2 linked regions of the Pararoseomonas sp. SCSIO 73927 genome follow. The protein of the gene in region 2 binds, or shares a complex with, the protein of the main gene of each other region. Links are inferred from orthologs where the notes say so. Each region holds a gene or a part of one and is shown on either strand. Other genes may lie near its edges.

The links.
Region 1: the proteins of secA (region 2) and secY are in contact, whole or in part, in a crystal structure (PDB 3DIN), measured with the Thermotoga maritima proteins. The link is inferred for Pararoseomonas sp. SCSIO 73927 from one-to-one orthologs. Residues at the interface, in WP_004082002.1 of Thermotoga maritima: Glu261, Ala262, Arg263, Lys300, Ala301, Arg302, Thr303, Ile304, Ile305, Leu323, Tyr324, Asp325, Pro326, Val329, Ser330, Tyr333, Ile336, Lys340, Phe345, Val349, Glu363, Phe364, Tyr374, Ser375, Gly376, Gly377, Glu393, Ile395, Thr482, Ser483; in WP_004081795.1 of Thermotoga maritima: Glu108, Gly109, Glu110, Glu111, Ala236, Glu237, Arg238, Arg239, Ile240, Thr241, Ile242, Gln243, Tyr244, Ala245, Arg246, Arg247, Val248, Thr249, Gly250, Arg251, Arg252, Val253, Tyr254, Gly256, Ala257, Ser258, Thr259, Tyr260, Leu261, Pro262.

What each region holds. Positions count from the first base shown.
Region 1 is NZ_CP146232.1:5,429,675-5,432,593, forward strand. It holds secY (preprotein translocase subunit SecY), read right to left. Parts: upstream 2,195-2,919; coding sequence 806-2,194; downstream 1-805. Other genes in the region: VQH23_RS25675 (adenylate kinase), read right to left, coding at 126-809; rplO (50S ribosomal protein L15), read right to left, coding at 2,294-2,788; rpmD (50S ribosomal protein L30), read right to left, coding at 2,792-2,919. UniProt on the Escherichia coli protein: The central subunit of the protein translocation channel SecYEG. Consists of two halves formed by TMs 1-5 and 6-10.
Region 2 is NZ_CP146232.1:3,200,769-3,205,997, reverse strand. Bases 1,011-4,350 are described here. They hold secA (preprotein translocase subunit SecA), read left to right. Parts: upstream 1,011-1,405; coding sequence 1,406-4,150; downstream 4,151-4,350. Other genes in these bases: VQH23_RS14915 (hypothetical protein), read left to right, coding at 4,265-4,350; VQH23_RS14925 (peptidylprolyl isomerase), read right to left, coding at 1,011-1,125. Also shown: bifunctional glutamate N-acetyltransferase/amino-acid acetyltransferase ArgJ, read right to left, coding at 1-92; more of VQH23_RS14925, read right to left, coding at 106-1,010; more of VQH23_RS14915, read left to right, coding at 4,351-5,229. UniProt on the Escherichia coli protein: Required for protein export, interacts with the SecYEG preprotein conducting channel.

The DNA of each region.
Region 1 (2,919 bases), 2.2 Mb from region 2 along the record:
GTCCGGCGAGGTGATCCTGACCCGGGCACCGCGGAGGCGACCGGGTCAACGACGAGTCCTGGACGGAAGCCGTCCATGCAAGCGGAATGGCGGCAGGGTTTGGCCCGGCCGCGAAGAACGGCGATTTACGGGCTGGTGCCCCGGGAGTCAAGCCTGGATTCGGCCCCGTCGAGGATGGCCTCGATCTGGCCGGCAACCGTGGCCATCTCCGCCATCCCGTCCACGTGCTTCAGCTTTCCCTGCGCCGCGTAGTAGGGCAGCAGCGGCGCGGTGGAGCGGTGGTAGGCCTCCAGCCGGGCCGCCACGGTCTCTGCCTTGTCGTCCGCCCGACGCGTGAAGTCGTGGCTGCCGCAGACGTCGCAGATGCCCGGGACCTGGGTGGGCTTGAACCGGTCGTGGTAGCCCGTGCCGCAGGAGGAGCAGGTGAATCGGCCGGCGATCCGCTCGACCAGCGCCCCGTCATCGACCTTCAGCTCGATCACGTGATTCAGCGCCAGTCCCATCTCGGCCAGCATTACGTCCAGCGCCTCGGCCTGGGGCACGGTGCGGGGAAAGCCGTCCAGGATGAAGCCGGCCGCGCAGTCCGGCTTCTGCACGCGGATGGCCAGCATGGCGGTGATGATGGCGTCGGGCACCAGGTCGCCCCGCTCCATGATCGCCTTCGCCTCGTTCCCGATGGCGGAGCCCGACCGCACCTCGGCCCGCAGCATGTCCCCGGTGGAGATCTGGGCGATCCCGTGCCGGTCCTGCAGCATCTTCGCCTGGGTCCCCTTCCCCGCTCCCGGCGGGCCCAGAAGGATCAGGTTCATCGCCGGGGGCTCCCTCCGCGCGGGGTGACGGGGGCGGGGCCGGCACCGCGGCCGCCCACCCGGGCCTTGCGAATCAGGCCCTCGTACTGGTGCGCGAAAAGATGGGACTGCACCTGGGCCACCGTGTCCATGGTGACGGAGACGATGATCAGGAGCGAGGTGCCGCCGAAGTAGAAGGGCACCCCGTACTGGCTGATCAGGAACTCCGGGATGAGGCAGACGATGCAGAGATAGACGGCGCCCACCAGGGTCAGGCGCGTCAGCACCCGGTCGAAGTACTCCGCCGTCGCCGCGCCGGGGCGGATGCCCGGCACGAAGCCGCCATACTTCTTCAGGTTGTCAGCGGTCTCCACGGGGTTGAAGACCACGGCCGTGTAGAAGAAGGCGAAGAAGATGATGAGGGCGACGTAGAGGCCCATGTAGAGCGGCTGCCCATGCGCCAGCAGCGCCGCCGTGCGCGTCAGCCAGTTCTCCTCGCCCTGAGTGGCGGAGAAGCCGGAGAAGGTGGCGGGCAGCAGGAGGAGCGAAGATGCGAAGATCGGCGGGATCACGCCGGCCGTGTTCAGCTTCAACGGCAGGTGCGTGGAATCCCCGCCGAACATGCGGTTGCCAACCTGGCGCTTCGGGTACTGGATGGGGATCTTCCGCTGCGCCCGCTCAATGAAGACGACGAAGGCGATCACGGCCAAGGCCATGACGAGGAAGAAAAGGATGAAGAAGGGCGAGAGCGCCCCGGTCCGCCCCAGTTCCAGCGTCGAGACAAGGGCGTGCGGCAGGTTCGCCACAATGCCCGCGAAGATGATGAGCGAGATACCGTTGCCGACGCCGCGGGCGGTGATCTGCTCGCCCAGCCACATCAGGAACATCGTGCCGCCCACCAGGGTAGTGACGCAGGAAATGCGGAAGAACCAGCCGGGATCGAGCACCGCCAGCCCGAACTGCCCGCGCATCCCCTCAAGCCCGACCGCGATTCCATAGGCCTGGAAGAACGCGATAAGCACAGTGAGGTAGCGGGTGTACTGGTTCAGCCGCTTCCGCCCGGCCTCGCCCTCCTTCTTGAGAGCCTCCCAGGCAGGGATGGCGGCCGACATCAGCTGCACGATGATGGAGGCGGAGATGTAGGGCATGATGTTCAGGGCGAAGACGGTCATCCGCCCGAGAGCACCGCCCGTGAACATGTCGAACATGCCGAGGATGCCGCCGCCGTGCTGGTTCAGGATCTCGGCCATCACGGCCGCATCCACGCCCGGCACGGGGATGTAGGTGCCCAGGCGGTACACGATCAGCGCACCCAGGGTGAACCACAGCCGCTTCTTCAGCTCGGTCGCGCGCGATAGCACGCCGAGGTTCAGATTGGCCGCGAGCTGCTCGGCGGCGGACGCCATGGGATCGACCCTCTTTCTCACGACTGCGGCGCCGAGGGAGAGCCCGCGGCGCCGCAGCACATTACAGCAGAATCAGCTTGGGGTGAGCCAAGGCCGCAATCAAGCGGCCGGGGCTTCCTCGGCAGCGGCCTGGACGCGCACCGTGATGGTGCCGCCGGCGGCCTGGACCGCCGCGATCGCCGCCTCGGAGGCGCCGGCCAGCGACAGGGTCACGGCGCGCTTGATCTCGCCCTTAGCCAGCAGGCGGACGCCCGCCTTCTTGCCCACGCGGACCAGTCCGGCCGCCTCGAGCGCCGCCTCGTCCAGCGTGCCCTCTGCGGAGAGCTTGCCGTCCTCGATCGCCTTGTCGAGCGTCCCGAGGTTGATGACCGCGTACTCCTTGCGGAACAGATTGTGGAAGCCGCGCTTGGGCAGGCGGCGGTACAGCGGAAGCTGACCACCCTCAAAGCCGTTGAGCGACACGCCGGTCCGGGCCTTCTGGCCCTTCACGCCGCGACCACCGGTCTTGCCCTTGCCGGAGCCGATGCCCCGGCCGATGCGCTTGAACTTCGGGCGGGCGCCCTCGTTGTCGCGCAGTTCGTTCAGCTTCGGCATGGTTCAGCCCACCTTGATCAGGTGCGCGACCTTGCGGATCATCCCCTGCACGGCAGGGGTGTCCTCAAGCTCGCGGGACCGATGCATCTTGTTCAGCCCGAGCCCGATCAGCGTCTCGCGCTGGCCGGGCT
Region 2 (5,229 bases):
CCGGCCGCGGCCACGCCCAGCCGCACGCCCTTCAGCGGCGGCAGGGGCGGCAGCTCGACCTTCAAGGGGGAGACGGGGATCGCCTGGGCCATGCTCGGTCCTCCCTCAGCGCCGCTGGGCGGGAGCGGCCGCGGGGGGCTGGGCCCCACCCGGGGCGGGAGCAGCGCCCCCCCCCGGTGCCACGCCCGGGGCCGGCGGGGTCGCGCCGTCCAGCAGGCTCGGCGCGCGCTGGGGCGAGCCGTCGAGGTTGAAGCGCTCCACCCGGGCGGCGCTGCGGATGCGCTCCACCGAGGCGTTCACCGCCTCCTCGAAGGCGGCCTGGCGCAGCGCCTCCTGGCTGTCCTCGAAGCTCGCCGCGGGGGCGGTGCGGCGCTCCTCCACCTTGATGACGTGCCAGCCGAAGGGGGTCTGGACCGGGCGCTCGATGATCTGGCCGGGCTGGAGGGCGAAGGCGGCCTCCGCGAATTCCGGGATCATGTCGGACTTCTTGAAGAAGCCGAGATCGCCGCCCTGCTGGGAGCCGGGGCCGGTGGAGAGGCGCCGGGCCACCTCCGCGAAGTCGGCGCCGGGCTTGCGCACCTCGGCCATGGCTGCATTCGCCGCCGCCTCGGTGGGGACGAGGATGTGGCGAGCATGCACCTCCTCCTCGCCCCGGCGGCTGGCGGATTCGCGGGCGTAGCGGGCGCGCAGCGCCTCCTCCGTCAGGGCCGGGGCCACTTCCCGCCGCAGAAGGGCCTGCTGCAGCTCCTGGTCGGTCGCGCGGGCGACGCGGCGTTGCACCTCCGGGTCGTTCTGCAGCCCCTCGGCCCGCGCCTTCGCCACCAGGGCCCTCTGCGCCACCAGCTGGTCCACGATCAGCGGGTAGAGCATGGCGGGCGGGGCGTTCTTCAGCTCGTCCGGCAGCTCCTGCGCGGCCTCCCGCACGTCGGAAAGGCGGATCTCCTGCCCGTCCACGCGGGCGACCACGGGATCCGCCGCCGGTGTGCTCGCAGCGGGGGTAGCCGGGGCGGGAGTGCCCGCAGCGGGGGCGGCCGGGGCGGGGGTGGCCGCAGGCGCCTGTGCCAGGGCCAGCCCCGCGGAGAGGAGCGCCGGAAAGGCGGAGGAGAGGAGAAGAAGGCGGCGCATCGGAGGGGAGCCCCAGGAGAAGGGGGCGCAAGATGGCCGAGCCCTCGCCCCCTCACAAGGCGGGGCCACCCGGACCGCCGGCCCTCTCCAAGCGGATGTGATGGGCTCCCCTTCCGGCGCGGCTCCCCTCCGCCGGGGCTTCGTTGACCGGCCGCCCCCCCTTCCCTATCTCTGCCCCCTGCACGCTGGGCCCTGTCCGGCCCCCGCCCGACCGGCCGCCCCGCGGTCCGCCCGGTGGCGGCCCCGGCCATTCCCCGGCGCCCCGGAGACGCACTGCCCGATGTTCGCCCGCCTTGCCCGCGCCATTCTCGGCACCTCGAACGACCGCGCGCTGAAGGCGTACCGGGCGCGGGTGCCGGCCATCAACGCCCTCGAGCCCCAGATGGCCGCCCTCTCGGACGAGGCGCTGCAGGCCAAGACCCCGGAGTTCCGGGAGCGGCTGGCGAAGGGTGAGAGCCCTGACAGTCTGCTGCCCGAGGCCTTCGCGGTCTGCCGCGAGGCGAGCAAGCGCGTGCTGGGGATGCGGCACTTCGACGTGCAGCTGATCGGCGGCATGGTGCTGCACGAGGGCCGGATCGCCGAGATGAAGACCGGCGAGGGCAAGACCCTGGTGGCCACCCTGCCCGCCTACCTGAACGGCCTGACGGGGAACGGCGTGCACCTGGTGACGGTGAACGACTACCTCGCCACCCGTGACGCCGGCGAGATGGGGCGGCTCTACAACTGGCTGGGCCTGACGGTGGACACCATCGTCTACGGCAAGACGGACAGCCAGCGCCGCGACGCCTACGCCGCCGACATCACCTACGGCACGAACAACGAGTTCGGCTTCGACTACCTGCGCGACAACATGAAGTACTCGCTGGCCGAGATGGTCCAGCGCCCCTTCGCCTACGCGATCGTGGACGAGGTGGACAGCATCCTCATCGACGAGGCGCGGACCCCCCTCATCATCTCCGGCCCCACCGACGACACCTCGGACCTCTACAACCGCGTGAACGCGGTGGTGCAGGTGATCGCGCAGACGCCGGAGAACTTCGAGAAGGACGAGAAGAACCGCACCGTCTCCCTCACCGATGCGGGGAACGAGGCGGTCTCCGCCGCGCTGACGGAAGCGGGGATGCTGGAGGAGGGCGACCTCTACGACTTCCAGAACGTCACTCTCGTGCACCACGTCAACCAGTCGCTGCGCGCCCACACCCTCTTCGCGCGCGACGTGGACTACATCGTCTCCCGCGACGGCAAGATCGTCATCATCGACGAGTTCACGGGCCGCATGATGGAGGGGCGCCGCTACTCCGACGGGCTGCACCAGGCGCTGGAGGCCAAGGAGGGCGTAGAGGTCCAGCCGGAGAACCAGACCCTCGCCTCTATCACCTTCCAGAACTACTTCCGCCTCTACCCCAAGCTCTCCGGCATGACCGGCACGGCCTCCACCGAGGCCGACGAGTTCGCCGAGATCTACAAGCTGGAGGTGGTGGAGATCCCCACCAACCTGCCGGTGGCGCGCGCGGATTCGGACGACGAGGTCTACCGCTCCGCCCGCGAGAAGTACGAGGCGGTGGCGAACCTTGTGAAGGAGGCCCGGGAGCGCGGCCAGCCCTGCCTCGTCGGCACCACGAGCATCGAGAAGTCGGAGCTCATCTCCGCCCTGCTGAAGAACAAGGGCGTGCCCCACCAGGTGCTGAACGCCCGCTACCACGAGTCCGAGGCGGGCATCATCTCGCAGGCCGGGCGCCCGGGCGCGGTGACGATCGCCACCAACATGGCGGGCCGCGGCACCGACATCAAACTCGGCGGCAACGCCGAGATGCTCGCCCGCGCCACCTTCCCCGGCGAGCCGGACGGGCCGGAGTTCGAGGCGCGGCTGGCCGAGATCCGGCGCGAGGTGGAGGGGAGCGCGGCGAAGGTGAAGGAGGCCGGCGGCCTCTTCGTGATCGGCACGGAGCGGCACGAGAGCCGCCGCATCGACAACCAGCTGCGCGGCCGCTCCGGCCGCCAGGGCGACCCGGGCGCGTCCCGCTTCTTCCTCTCCCTGGAAGACGACCTGATGCGCATCTTCGGGTCCGACCGCATGGGCGGGATGCTGGAGAAGCTCGGCCTGAAGGAGGGGGAGGCGATCATCCACCCCTGGATCAACAAGGCCCTGGAGAAGGCGCAGAAGAAGGTCGAGGCGCGCAACTTCGACACGCGCAAGAACCTGCTGAAGTACGACGACGTAATGAACGACCAGCGCAAGGAGGTCTATGCCCAGCGCAAGTCCTTCATGCACGCGGCGGACGTTGCGGAGACCGTGGCGGAGATGCGCCGCGAGGTGATCGAGGACATGGTGGCCGCCGCCATTCCCGAGAACGCCTACGCGGAGCAGTGGGACACGGAGGGGCTGCAATCCAAGGTGCTGGACATCCTCGGCCTGGACCTGCCGATCGTGGAGTGGGGCCGCGAGGAGGGGATCGACGAGAGCGGCATCCGCGAGCGCCTGCTGGAGGCTGCCGACACCTCCTACGCCGCCCGCGCCGCCAATATCGGGCCGGAGCGGATGCGGGAGGTGGAGAAGTCCCTCCTGCTGATGGTCTTCGACAAGGTGTGGAAGGACCACCTCCTCTCGCTGGACCACCTGCGCCAGGGCATCGGGCTGCGCGCCTACGGCCAGCGCGATCCGCTGAACGAGTACAAGTCCGAGGCCTTCAACCTGTTCAACGCCATGCTCGGCGAGATGCGCGAGGAGACGACGCGCTGGCTAATGCAGGTGAACCTCACGCCCGACGCGCCCCTGCCCTCCCCCGAACCGGTGAGCTTCACCGACCTGCGCCACCCCGCGCCGGAATCGGGCGACCCGCTGCTGGGCTACGACGAGACGGCGAGCGAGTACGGCGCCGCCGCCCCGGTGACGGCGCGGGCCTCCCTGCCCTCCGCTGAAGGGGTGGACCCGGAAGATCCCTCCACCTGGGACCGCACCCCGCGGAACGCCCCTTGCCCCTGCGGGTCCGGCCGCAAGTACAAGCACTGCCACGGCCGCGGTTGAACGGCGGCGCTCCCGGCTCGCGCGGCGGTGTTCCGCCGCGCCCTGCGGGACAACCCGGATAATTGACGCCCGGGAGGTCTCCGGGCATGACGGTGCGACACATTCCAGCAAGCCATGACGCGCAGCAGAATTGAGGTCCACGCCGCGGCGGAGGACCGGAGCGGCCCGCTCTCACTCGTCCTCACCGTGCGCTCCTCCGCCGAGTGGTCCGGCCGCCGGCTGTCCCTGACCCTCGGCGGGCGCGAGCTGGCCTTCATGCCCCTCGACGACGGCACCCAGCTGCACGTGGCGCTCGACGTGACGGCGCTCTGGGGCCGGGAGGACTACAGCGTCGGGCTCTGGGACGAGGCGGGGAACGACTTCTCGGGCGCGGCGGAATGGGTGCTGAGCGGCCCCTTCTTCGAGGCGATGCGCGTCACGCCCGACGAGTTCCTGGACAAGGTGCAGCTGCACCACTCCCGCTTCGAATCCGGGCACCTGCTGGAGCTGGCGGCGCACGGCTTCTACCTCCGCCACCCGGAGGCGGAGTTCGTGCTGCGCGGGGCCGCCCTCACGATCCTCAGCCACCGCTACCTGGAGAAGCCGCCGGACTCGCTGAAGCCGCAGGAGGCGGCGCGGGTGGGCTGGCTGCTCGGCCAGGCCGGGCCGGTGGTGGCGGAGGGCGCGGCCCTCGTCGGGGCCGCGGAGGCGGAGGACCGGCGCGTGGACTGGCGCCACGTGCGCTGGACCGTCTCGCTCGCTACCGTGGCCGCGCACCTGTCGCTCTACGACGAGAACTACCCTCAGGCCCTCCTCTTCTTCGGGATGGCGACGCGGCACACGCACCTCGTGCACTACGCGAAGGTCTCCGCGCTGAACCTCGTGATCTGCGCCTTCGCGGAGGGCGTGATCGCCCACCTGCTCGATCAGCCCGACCAGGCGCGGGCGGCCCTGGTCCGCGGGGTGGAGGCGGTGAAGCCGATCGTGCAGGCGCAGAACCTGATGGAGAATGTCTGGGTCCTGGGCGATCTGCAGAACGTGCTGCGCGCCTCCCGCCAGTGCTACATCGCGCTGCTGCGCCTCGGGCTGATCCCGCTCCG